2 regions of the Chitinibacter mangrovi genome follow, and region 1 is predicted to be linked to the other one. Evidence: predicted binding sites of a transcription regulator. Region 1 holds the regulator's gene; the other holds the start of a gene.
What was found. The regulator HrcA, encoded in region 1, represses chaperone genes, less so after heat shock. The targets are predictions, from matches to a motif close to ATTAGCACTCGNNNNNNNCGAGTGCTAAT.

Region 1 (6,151 bases):
GTGGTAATGCGTATTCTGGCCGCTGGTGAGCCATTGCCTTTGGAAAAGCTGGCTTTATCCGAGCGCAATCTGCAGCGTCTGAAGTCGGTGATAGACAAGCCATACGGCCTGTTTTTTGTCTGCGGCCCTACGGGCTCGGGTAAAACCACCACCTTGCATTCGGTATTGAAATACCTCAACACGCCAGAGACCAAAATCTGGACTGCAGAAGATCCGGTGGAAATTACCCAGCAAGGCCTGCGGCAAGTGCAGGTCAATAGCAAGGCTGGTTTGAGTTTCGCTTCCATCATGCGCTCTTTCCTGCGCGCCGACCCCGATGTCATTATGGTGGGCGAGATGCGCGATGCCGAAACCACCAGTGTGGGTATTGAGGCATCGCTGACCGGGCATTTGGTGCTGGCTACGCTGCATACCAATAGCGCACCGGAATCGATTATCCGCCTGCTGGATATGGGGATGGACCCTTTCAATTTTGCCGATGCCCTGCTGGGCATTCTGGCGCAAAGGCTGGCGCGGCGTTTGTGCCCGCATTGCAAAACGGCTTATGAGCCAGACGCAAAGGAAATTGAGCAAATGCTGGCTGAATACAGCAGTGATTTGCTCGGTACACCGCAGTGGCAGGCCGACCCGGAGGCGGCGAGTCAAAAGTTGAACGCCGAATGGCAGCAAGCCTATGCACCCAAAGGCCGGTATCAGCTTTATAAAGCCAAAGGTTGTGACGAATGTGGCGGCACGGGCTATAAAGGGCGTGTCGGTTTGCACGAGTTGATGGTGGGCACGGATGCGGCTAAAAAGCTGATTCAGGAGCACGCCCGTGTGGCCGAGCTATTGTCTTGCGCGCTGGACGAAGGCATGCGCACCTTGAAACAGGATGGCATTGAAAAAGTCATGCAGGGTATGACCGACATGGCCCAGATCAGGAAGGTCTGCATCAAGTGACCCCATGGGGGTATTAAATGAACGAACAAGAATTACAGCAGCGCCTGAACAAACTTAATGCGATTGGTGTGGCCTTATCGGGTGAAACGCAGATCAAGCGTCTGGTCGAGAGCATTCTGGTGGCCGCGACCGATCTGGTACGCGCTGATGCGGGCACCTTGTATCTGCTTAAAGACAATGCGCTGCATTTTGAGATTTTGCTCAATACCACACTGGGGCTGGCGCAAGGCGGCACCAGCGGCATACCTGTCACGCTGCCTCCAGTGCCGTTGACGCTGGCAGACGGTCGCCCCAATCTGGCTAATGTGGTGGCGTGCGCTGTTAATCAAAATTGCACGATCAATATTGTCGATGCCTATACCAGTGCGGACTATGATTTTTCGGGCACTCGCCGTTTTGATCAGCACTCGGGCTATCATTCCAAATCGTTCCTGTCGGTGCCGATGCGCGACCATGAAGGGCGCATTATTGGCGTGTTGCAGCTGATCAATGCCCTGAATGATCAGCATGAAATTGAGGCTTTTACCCTCAATGATCAGCATCTGGTCGAGTCGCTGGCGTCGCAAGCGGCGATTGCGCTCACCAATCGGCGGCTGATTTTATCGCTGCAGAAACTCTTTGAAGGGTTTATCAATCTGATCAATCTGGCGATTGACGACAAATCGCCCTACACCGGCGGCCACTGTCAGCGCGTGCCCGAGCTGACCATGATGCTCGCTGATGCAGTCAACCGCTGTACAACGGGCGAATTGGCCTCATTTTCAATGACCGAACGCGATCGTTATGAGTTGAAAATTGCAGGCTTGCTCCACGACTGCGGCAAAATCACCACGCCGGTGCATGTGGTCGATAAAGCCACCAAATTACAAACCATTTTTGACCGGATCGAGCTGATCGATACGCGCTTTGAAGTGCTGCTGCGCGATCTGGAAATCGCCTTGCTGCGCGGAGTGATCACCGCCGAGCGCTACGAGCAGGAGCGCCAGGATCTGCTAGCTGATCGCGATTTTATCCGTGCGGTGAACAAGGGTGGTGAAATGCTGCCCGATGAAGATATTGCGCGGATTGCGGCGATTGCCACGCGCAGCTGGCAGCCTGCTCTGGCGAGCACGGCGCAGAATTTTTTATCGGCTAACGAGCAGGAAAATCTGTCAATCCGCAAAGGCACCCTGACGGCTGCCGAGCGCGACATTATCAACCGGCATATTGAAATCACCATCCAGATGCTCGAAGCGCTGCCTTGGCCCGCGCACCTGAAAAACGTCCCCGAATACGCAGGCGGGCATCATGAGCGCATGGACGGCAAGGGCTATCCGCGCGGTCTGAGGCGCGAGCAAATGAGTGTTCAGGCACGGATTATGGGTATTGCCGATGTATTTGAAGCCCTGACCGCGCGTGATCGACCGTATAAAGACGGGATGAAGCTCTCGGTGGCGCTAAAAATACTGACGCGCATGGCGTGCGAGCAGCACGTCGACAAGGAACTACTCAAAATCTTTCTGCGTGAGCGGGTCTGGTTTGACTATGCCACGCGCTTTTTGAATCAAAGCCAGGTCGATGAGGTGGATATTGCCGCACTACTGGCTCAGCTCGAAGCCTGAGTTTCAGGCCTCTGGTATCCGAAATGCGCCATTTAGCGCGGCATAAATAAAAACGCCGCGCAAAAGGCAACGCAACACAACATGGCAAACAAGCCTAGCGATTGTGTGGCGACAAAGAAATAGCGCCATACACGGCTTTCTATTCTTTTCCAGCCCCCGGTTCTTTGCGCGTACCAGATCCCGGCCATAAAACCGCCCATGGCTTCGTAATCATTCAGAAAAACGTCAATCCGTGGCGGCAGGGCGTCGCTGTAGTTGTCTTTGAGGTAGCTATACATCATTGACGCAAACAGGGCATACAGCCCGCCACCGAGCAGCGCACCCAGAATCAGAAACGGCAATCCAAAACTGAAAAACCAAGCATTCATCGACTTGTCCTTATTGCTGCGTGGAGTGAATGCTGCTTACTTTGGGTTTATTTGCGCAGTCTGTCAATTTGCTTTCAGGGACTTGCGGTTTTTCTGCGCTAGATTGAATTGGCTTTAATGGGTATCTGTCTGCAGGTCTTGTCTATATTCCGCTGTAGGCATATACCCATGGCTTATTTTCTGGCCTTGTCCACTTGCTTGGCAAGCTTTTTGGCTGCTGCCGGTTTGGGCAGATCGTCGCCATTGACATAGGCTTTCTTGATTTCATCGGCCAATTGCAACACCGCAGTCGCGTACAGCGTGCTCTTGTTGTAGCGGGTGATCACGTAGAAATTGTTAAAGCCCAAAAAGTGCTGGATAAAGCCCGGCTCGGTTTCCAGTGTGTAGAGCACTGCTTGCTGCTTGGTGTTGACTTCATTAATCGGTGCCACGCCTTTGGCGATCAGCTCGTCCACGGTGTAGTGCAGCTTGAATTTATCGGCCACCAATTGAGTCGGATCGCCATTGAAGTTGACCGCGGTGTAGGTGTCGCCGCCGTCTTGCCAGCCGTGCTGATTCAGGTAGTAGGCCACCGAGGCCATCGCGTCGCCGGGGTTGCTCCAGATGTCGTGAAAGCCGTCTTTGTCCCAGTCTTGCGCCCATTTGCGAAACGAGGTGGGCATAAATTGGGGCCAGCCCATCGCGCCGGCGTAGCTGCCTTTAAAGCTCAGTGGGTCTTTCTTCTCTTCGCGCGCCAGTAGGAATAGTTGGGTGAGCTCTCCCTGGAAATATTCAGCGCGGCGCGGGTAATTAAATGCAATGGTTGATAGCGCATCGACAATCCGGAATGAGCCGGTGTATCGGCCGTAATTCGTTTCTGCGCCTAGGATGGCGAGCAATACCTCGGGGGCAACTTGGTATTTGCGCGTGATGTCGCCAAGCAAAATCGCATTTTCGCGCCAGAATTTGGCGCCATTGTTAATGCGGGTTTTGTTAACGAAATTGGCTTCAAATTCATGCCATGGGCGGCTGGTGGAGGGCTTGTCCAAGATCGTGATGATATTGCCTTTGAATTCGGCCTGTTGCAGCCAGCCCGCGATTTCCTCGGGGGCAAAGCCATGATCCAGTGCAGTTTTGTTGATGTATTGCTGCACTTCAGGGCGGCTGATTAATTCGTCGTCGGCCAAGACGGCGGTGCTGCTGAGGGTGAGGAGGAGGGTCGCGGCTAGGGTTTTGAAATTCATGGTTCGCTCAGTTTTGGGGTCGGATTCGGCGCGCTGGCGCTGAACGGGGCGTAGGTCGGTGATTCACCTGCGCCGGATTAATTGGGTTAGTTCGCTTAATGAGTACTTAATTAGAGAGGGCCGAGCTCAGCAGCTTGGCGGTGATGTCCACAATCGGTATCACGCGCTCGTACGCCATTCGCGTTGGGCCAATCACGCCCAGCGTGCCAACGACTTCGCCATTGACTTGATAGGGCGCAGTAATTACCGAGCATTCATCGAGCGGCGCTAGGCCCGACTCGCCACCAATATAAATCTGTACGCCTTCGGCGTGGTGGCCTTGCTCAAGTAATTGCAATAGGGCGGTTTTTTGTTCAAAAAGTTCAAATAGCTGACGCATGCGCTGCATATCGCCGGAAAAATCATGCAGGCCTAATAATTGGTGCTCGCCAGCAATCACCATATGTTCGCTATTGAGATTGCTGCTGACTGCCACAGCGGCATTCATCAGGCTGGTCAGGTCTTGTTTGACGCGAATGACATCGCTTTGCAGCCAGCCCAGTAGATTGCTCAGCGTTTTTCCGGCGCAATGCTCATTTAAAAAGTTAGCAGCGTTGATGAGCTCGTTGGGCGCAAAATGGCGCTCGGTTTGCACGATGCGGTTTTGCACATCGCCATCATTGGTCACCAAAATCAGCAACACGCGCTTATCACCGAGTGGCAAAAATTCGATTTGCTTTAAATGCAGCTCGCTGCGCTTGGGCGTCATCACCACGCCAGCAAATTGCGTCAGCTGTGACAATAATTGCGACGCCGCCACAATGCTGTGCTGCGGATTATCATTGGGTAGCGCATGCGTGGTGGTGATCTGGATTTGCTCCAGCGGCTGCACTGCCAGCAGCGTATCGACAAACAGCCGATAGCCTTGCGCGGTGGGAATCCGCCCCGCCGAAGTATGCGGGCTGGCCACCAGACCCAGATGCTCCAGATCGGCCATCACATTGCGGATCGTCGCACTGCTGACATCCAGCCCCGAAAATTGCGACAAGGCTTTCGAGCCCACCGGCTGGCCGTCGGCGATATAGCGCTCGACCAGCGTTTTGAGCAGAATTTGAGATCGGTCGTTCAGATGCATGGGATTACCTAAGTCAAAAACGAGCGAAAAGTATGAAGTGCAAGGCAGAAAATGGCGAAAACCGGAGTTTACTCGAGTAAATGAGGATTTTGAGCCATTTTTTCGATGCGTAGCGAGTGCAGAGCTAGCAGCAATTCATGCTTTGCAGCCGTTTTTCGCTGGATTTTACCTGCTCTTTGGTATATTAATGCGGCTGCTCCCCGATAAATTCAAGCCTTCAACGCCATGCACAGCCTATTCAAAACCATCGCCCTTGTGGGGCGCCTCAATACGCCATCGCTGGGCGACCCGATCCGCCGCCTCGCGGCCCTGCTCGAATCGTGCGATGTCAAAGTCCTGATCGAAGGCAAAATTGCGCAAGAGCATGAAATTAGCGCTTACCAATGCGTTGATCGCGATCACATCGGTAAGCTGGCCGATCTGGTGATTGTGCTAGGGGGGGATGGTACCATGCTGTCAGTCGCACGGTTATTGGCACCGTACCGTATACCTCTGATGGGTATTAATCAGGGGCGGCTGGGCTTTATGACTGATATTCCATTGCATGAGATGGAAAAATCGGTCCCCAATATTCTGGCCGGGCAATTTGTCCCTGAAGAGCGCATCTTGCTCGAAGCGAGCATTTTGCGCGAGGGCAAAACCATTAATACCTCGCTGGCGTTTAACGATGTGGTATTTAGCCGTGGCTCGATAGGTTCGATGATTGAATTCGAGATTTTTGTTGATAGCCAGTTTGTCTACAGTCAGCGCTCGGATGGCTTAGTCGTTTCAACACCAACCGGCTCGACCGCGTATGCGCTGGCCTCCGGCGGCCCGATTTTGCACCCATCGCTACCGGCGATTACCTTGGTGCCGATCTGCCCGCAATCACTGTCGAATCGCCCGATTGTGGTGTCTGAAAACGCC
Region 2 (6,151 bases), 1.6 Mb from region 1:
GGCAATCGCTGCAATTGCGCGTACACGAGCTGGAAAATAGCGCGGCCTAGATGTTTGCCGCTGCATTGATGCAGTTGCCATTGGGGTATATGCATGAAAATCAATAGGGTATTGCCTTGGCGGGCAATACCCTTTGTTGTTTTGGTGTCTTGGAAAAATGCTCGCTGCTGCGTCTACTGCTAGCTGCTGTTGCCAGTGAAATCTGCCTGTCAGCAACATGTCTTGCAGAATATCCTCATTGTTTTTATGAGTTTTTTTGCATTGCGCTATGTAGTAAAGTTGCGCCATTACTCCAATAAACGTGAAACATTTCTACATGCAAATCGATCCCGTTGTGCTGTTTTTTCTGCTGGGGCTGGCTGCCGGGCTGGCCAAATCCGATCTGAAGCTGCCTAGTGCGCTATACGACACGCTATCGGTGTTTTTGCTGCTGGCCATTGGTATCAAGGGTGGGCTGGCACTGGCCAAGCAACCGATTATGGATGTGTTGCCGCAAGCGATGCTGGTGCTGCTGATGGGCTCCATCATCCCGCTGCTGTTGTATCCTTTGCTGCGCATCCGGCTGAGCCAGGTTGATGCGGCCAGCATTGCCGCGCATTATGGTTCGGCATCAGTGGTGACTTTTGCCGTGGGTGTGGCCTATCTTTCGCGCTTGAATATTAGTTACGAGTCACAAACCACGCTGTTTCTGGTCTTGCTGGAAATGCCCGCTCTGGTGGTGGGAGTGATTCTCTCGCGGCTTAAAGGCAGCGCAGCTGGCGCGGCCAAGCAGGCGGGTCATGGCTGGGGCAAGCTGCTGCATGAAGTGTTGCTGGGCAAAAGCGTGGTGCTGCTCATTGGCGGCTTGCTGATTGGCTTGATTGCTGGCCCGCAGGGCATTCAGCCGCTCGATCGAATGTATCTTGATCTGTTCAAACCGGTGCTGACGTTGTTCCTGTTGGAAATGGGGCTGGTCGTGGCGGGTAAATTCGGTATTTTGCGCCAGCACGGCGCGCTGGTGCTGGCGATTGGTGTGGGTGTGCCGCTGGCCTTGAGCTGGATCGGGATCGGTTTTGGCCTGCTGATGGGCTTGTCGCTGGGCGGGGTGGTGTTGCTGGCCACGCTGGCAGCGTCAGCCAGCTATATTGCTGCCCCTGCCGCGATGCGGATGGCCGTGCCGCAGGCCAACCCGGCCTTGTCGCTGGGTGCTGCGCTGGGGGTGACTTTCCCGTTTAATTTGCTGGTGGGCATTCCGGTGTATCACCAATTCACGATGCTGTTTTTTTAAGGACAGACAATGGCTTTCTATCCCAAATCCATGCTGACGCTGGTCACCGAGGCCGTCTTGGAAAACGATCTGGTCGAGTTATTCAATGAGCGCAAGATTCGCGGCTGGACCATCGTCGCGGCCAGAGGCAAGGGCGCTCATGGCGAAAAACGGGGCAATTTTGACGCCAATGAAAATATCCAGATCGAGCTAATCACCGATACCGCCAGCGCCGAAGCCTTGGCCGAGGAAATCATGCAGCGTTTTGGCGAGCATTTTGCCCTGGTGCAGTGGTTGTCCGAAGTGCGCGTATTGCGGGGCGAGAAATTCTGATGCGCTAGGTGATCCTCTGCGGCCACATTAGCAATTTGGCGCGGTACTGCTATGCTCAGAGCCTGTCACCGAGGATTTTTACCATGCAGTCCAATCCGCTTTCAGATCGCAAATTGCTGGCCCTCGCCCCCGATCCCAATTCCCCACAATCGCTGATGGTGCAGTTCTACCAGAAGCTGAAAATCGCGATCACGGCGGGCTACTGGTTGCCCAACGAATCCTTGCCCACCGCGCTGCAATTTGCTCAGTTGTTTGACTTGCCGCTGGCCACGGTGCAGGTGGTGTTTGACCGGCTGGTCGGTGAAAGCTGGCTGTTGCAAACCAGTACCCAGTATTACCAGATCACCCCCAAGATTGATCAGCCGATGTCGCATCTGAGCAATTTTTCCGATCTATTGCATGCGCGTGGCTTTAAAGCGGGCTCGGTCTGGCTCAAGCGCGAAACAGGCGAACCTGATCTGGAGGAAGAGTGGCGGCTGAAGCTGAAGACCGGCGAAAAAGTCAGCCGCCTGCAACGCCTGCGTACCGCCAACGATCAGGTGGTTGGCTACGAGTCAACGACCTTACCCAGCCATATTCTGCCCAACCCCGATGAAGTCGGCGCATCGCTGTATCAATACATGCACGAGCATCAATTGGTGATTGCCAAGGCGATGGAAGAAATTGACGCCTATATCTGCGATCAAGCGATGGCCGAGCTGTGCGGTTTCGTGCCCGGACAGGCTTTGCTGCGTCTGACCCGGGTCAGCTTTTTACCGAATGGCCGCGCTTTTGAATTGACCTACTCCTATTTCCGTAGTGATTATTATCGCTATGTGGTTGAGTACAATTGACCGGGGCCAGCATGAATCAAGACGATACCGATAGTGTCCATTTTGCCGAAGCGGCCTTGTTGCAGGCTTTACCGGTGGCCGCTTGGATCAAGGATCTGCAGTCGTGTTATATCTGGGTGAATCCCGAGCTGGGGCACTTGCATGGTCTGTCTGCCGAAGCGTTTCTGGGGCGCAGCGATGCCGATTTGTTGCCCGACTGGTTGTATGAGCATATCCAGTTTGAAGAGCTGGCCGTTCTGGCAACAGGCCAGCCGCGTATTGCCGAGCTGGAGCTGCCTTATCCGGGTGAAAATGCCCGTACGCTGCGCTGCCATCGCTCCTGCCTTTACGATGAAGCCGGGCAATTAAGCGGGATTGCCGGGTTTGCCGTCGATATTTCTGCTGAAAAGCAGTTGCGCAAGGAATTACAGACTCAGATCAACAGTCAGTCCAGCTGGCTGCGGGCGATGAAAGATCACGCACTGATTTCAATGATGAACCGCCAAGGGCGGTTTATCTATGTCAGTGAACAATACGGGCGTTTGATCGGTCAGTCCGCCAAAGCCATGCTGGGTCAATCGCGTGCCGAATTCGGCCTACAGCCGGAAGGCTTATCAGTTGGCTATTACTTGACGCTGGCCGAGCAGGGTACGCCGGTTACGCTGGAGTTTTCGGGGCAACGCCCGGACGGTAGCCCTTACTGGGCGCGCTCCCTGCTGATTGCGCTAAAATCGGCGGCGGATGCCGAGCAGATCTTTTTCGAGCTGGCGACTGATCTGACCGCAGAAAAGATGACGGCCAGCGCGCTCAATACCGTGAACGATAATCTGATCGAGCTGATCAATAAAAACACCGAGCTAATTGCTCAGCTGGAAGTGGTCGCCCGTACCGATCCGCTGACCGGCTTGCTCAATCGCCGCGCATTGTACGAACGAGCCAGGCAAGAGGGCGACCGCGCCAAACGCAAGCGCACGCCACTGAGCCTGATTGCGTTGGATATTGACCACTTTAAAAAAATCAATGATAGCTACGGGCATGAATGCGGTGATCAGGCGCTGGTGCAATTGGCTCGCTGGTGTGCTCAGGCTTTGCGCTCCAGCGATCTGATGGCCAGAACGGGCGGTGAAGAATTTATTATTCTGCTACCCGACACCGATCTGGAGCATGCATTGGTGATTGCCGAGCGCATCCGTGCCTTGGTGCAAAATAGCAAAGTCGTTGTGGAAGAGGGCGAACGGCATTTTTCCTATACGATTAGCCAGGGCGTTGCGCTGGTTGGCGCCGCCGAATCGGTGCAGGACGCCATGATCCGCGCAGACCGGGCGCTGTATCGCGCCAAATCCGAAGGCCGCAACCGCGTGTGCCAGGCCAGCCTGTAGAAAGACGAAATCTATCCATCCGATAGTAATAATTACCGTGCAGTATGCTGCTGTTCTGTGATTCAATCATTGAACTCTCAACAGATTTAGCACTCTAGCAATAAGAGTGCTAATATTGAGCAGTCAATGTATTTTTGGACAGGAGATCGAATCATGAGTACTGCACTAACGCTACCTGCACTATCTGTTGGTGACAGCATTGAGCGTTACGTTCAGCGTGTGAACGCGTTTCCGATGCTCACTCCGGAAGAGGAGCACGATCTGGCTACCCGCCATCAAGAACACAATGATCTGGATGCCGCCCGTCAGCTGGTGCTGTCGCATTTGCGCGTAGTGGTCTCGATTGCCCGTGGTTACAGCGGCTATGGCTTGCAGCAAGCCGATCTGATCCAGGAAGGCAATATCGGCCTGATGAAAGCCGTGAAACGCTTTGAAGCCAGCCGTGGCGTGCGCTTATATTCTTTTGCCGTGCACTGGATCAAAGCCGAAATTCATGAATACATTCTGCGCAACTGGCGTCTGGTGCGTATTGCCACCACCAAAGCGCAGCGCAAACTGTTTTTCAATCTGCGCTCGATGAAGTCCAGCTTTGCCGCGTTGACCCATACTCAGGCCAAAGAAATTGCCGATGATCTGGGCGTTAAACCCGAAGAAGTGCTGGAAATGGAAACCCGGATGACCGGGCAGGACGTCGCGCTGGTGGCTGATGATGGCGACGATGAAGGCTACGCACCGATTGACTGGCTGGCCGATAGCCATAGCGAACCGACTGCCGTGATGGCGCGTAATCGCCTGGATCAGCTGCAATCGGTAGGTATTGGCGCAGCGCTGGATTCGCTGGATGAACGTAGCCGTCGCATTATCGAGGCGCGCTGGCTGACTGATGAAGGCGAATCTTCGACCCTGCACGATCTGGCGGCTGAGTTTCAGGTCTCTGCCGAGCGTATTCGCCAGATCGAAGCCAAAGCCTTGCAAAAAATGAAGCAGGCGCTGCTGCCCGCCATGGTGTAAATACCTGTGGTGAATGCTGGCGAGTGCCGAAAATGACGCAGAAAAAAGGAGAACCTCGGTTCTCCTTTTTTATTGCTTGATGTACTTGGCGATGCGGCTTAAATCACTTCGCTTGGGCGGCCAATCAAGTAGCCTTGTGCGGCTTTCAGCTGCATGTCTTCCAGTTGTTGCCATTGTTGCTGCGTTTCCACGCCTTGGGCAATGGTCAGGATATTGAGCGAATCGGCCACTTGCAGCAGCGAGGCAATCATCTGGCGCGAATCCTGATGATCGTTCATATCCCGGATCAAGCGCCGATCAATCTTCACGTATTGTGGGCGCAGGGTTTGCATCAGCGATGCTGCGCTGGCGGAAAAACCGAAATGGTCGATGCCAAAGCGAAAGCCGCTATCGGCCAGTAGTTTGGCCAGCCGTTTGGCCAGCTCGGGGTGAGCCAGTAGCTGATGTTCCGGCACTTCAAATGCGATCCGGCTGGCGTAGGCTTTGATTTTATCCAGCTGCTGCAGAAAAATATCCTGCCCCTCTACCGTGCCCAAAGCGCCAAGCAGCCCCATATTGAGCGCGATGGATTCCCCGGCCAGAGTCGGGCTGGTTTTCAGCTTGCCGATAATCACCTCGAATAAAGAGCGCTCGGCTTCTTCCAGTAGGCCGTGGCGCGCGGCCATCGGCACAAACAGCGCGGCCTTGATCCAAGGCTGCTGATCGTGTTGCAGTGTGGCGGTAATTTCGTGGTGGAGTATTGCCTTGTGGGCTATGGTTTGCACTGGCTGCGACTGTATACCCCAGTGCTTGTTGCGAATGGCAGTTTGCAGCACTTCGCGCCATTCCTGCGAGCCACTGGGGTAGTCGTCGCCGCTGGTGCTGGCCGTGGTGCGCTGGATGCTTTCGCCACCGCCATACAAGGCCTGCTGCAAAGCTAGATCGACCGCGCCCAGCAGGCGGGATTTATTCATTCCGGCAGCAAAATCCACAATCGCCACCGCATAGCGGATCGGCTTGGGCATTTTGATGGTGATGCTGCGTAGCGAGAGCAAAATATCTTCGCTGAGCTGAACCAGCTGCTGCTCGTCCAGATCGTAGCGCAGCGCCAGCAGGGTGGTGCCATCGAGCCGTGCCACAATCTGCGCCTGTGGGCCGATGGTGTCGCGCAGTGCGCGGGCAAATTCGGCAATTGCCAGATCGCCATTCTGATAGCCTTCCTGCGTATTAAATTCGACCAGATTGGCCAGCTGAACGGCGATGGCCGCTGCGTTTTTGTCGTGCGGCTGGTTTTTCAGAATATGGTCAATCCTTAAATCTAGGCTGCGCCGGTTATCCAGCCCGCTGATCGGATCGGTAAAGGCCTGATGGCGGTATTCTTCGGCACGCTG

Region 2: a site for HrcA is predicted at 3,856-3,884, ahead of rpoH (RNA polymerase sigma factor RpoH). Genes of this name have one in related genera too.

What each region holds. Positions count from the first base shown of each region.
Region 1 covers NZ_CP157355.1:49,469-55,619, reverse strand. Annotated here, with positions in the region: gene ABHF33_RS00235 (GspE/PulE family protein) at 1-939, shown strand, start outside; gene ABHF33_RS00230 (HD domain-containing phosphohydrolase) at 957-2,540, shown strand; gene ABHF33_RS00225 (hypothetical protein) at 2,573-2,908, opposite strand; gene mltB (lytic murein transglycosylase B) at 3,082-4,131, opposite strand; gene hrcA (heat-inducible transcriptional repressor HrcA) at 4,238-5,245, opposite strand; gene ABHF33_RS00210 (NAD kinase) at 5,471-6,151, shown strand, end outside.
Region 2 covers NZ_CP157355.1:2,064,231-2,070,381, forward strand. Annotated here, with positions in the region: gene ABHF33_RS09820 (tetratricopeptide repeat protein) at 1-50, shown strand, start outside; gene ABHF33_RS09825 (sodium-dependent bicarbonate transport family permease) at 317-1,267, shown strand; gene ABHF33_RS09830 (P-II family nitrogen regulator) at 1,277-1,579, shown strand; gene ABHF33_RS09835 (GntR family transcriptional regulator) at 1,663-2,412, shown strand; gene ABHF33_RS09840 (GGDEF domain-containing protein) at 2,424-3,770, shown strand; gene rpoH (RNA polymerase sigma factor RpoH) at 3,924-4,781, shown strand; gene ABHF33_RS09850 (EAL domain-containing protein) at 4,880-6,151, opposite strand, start outside.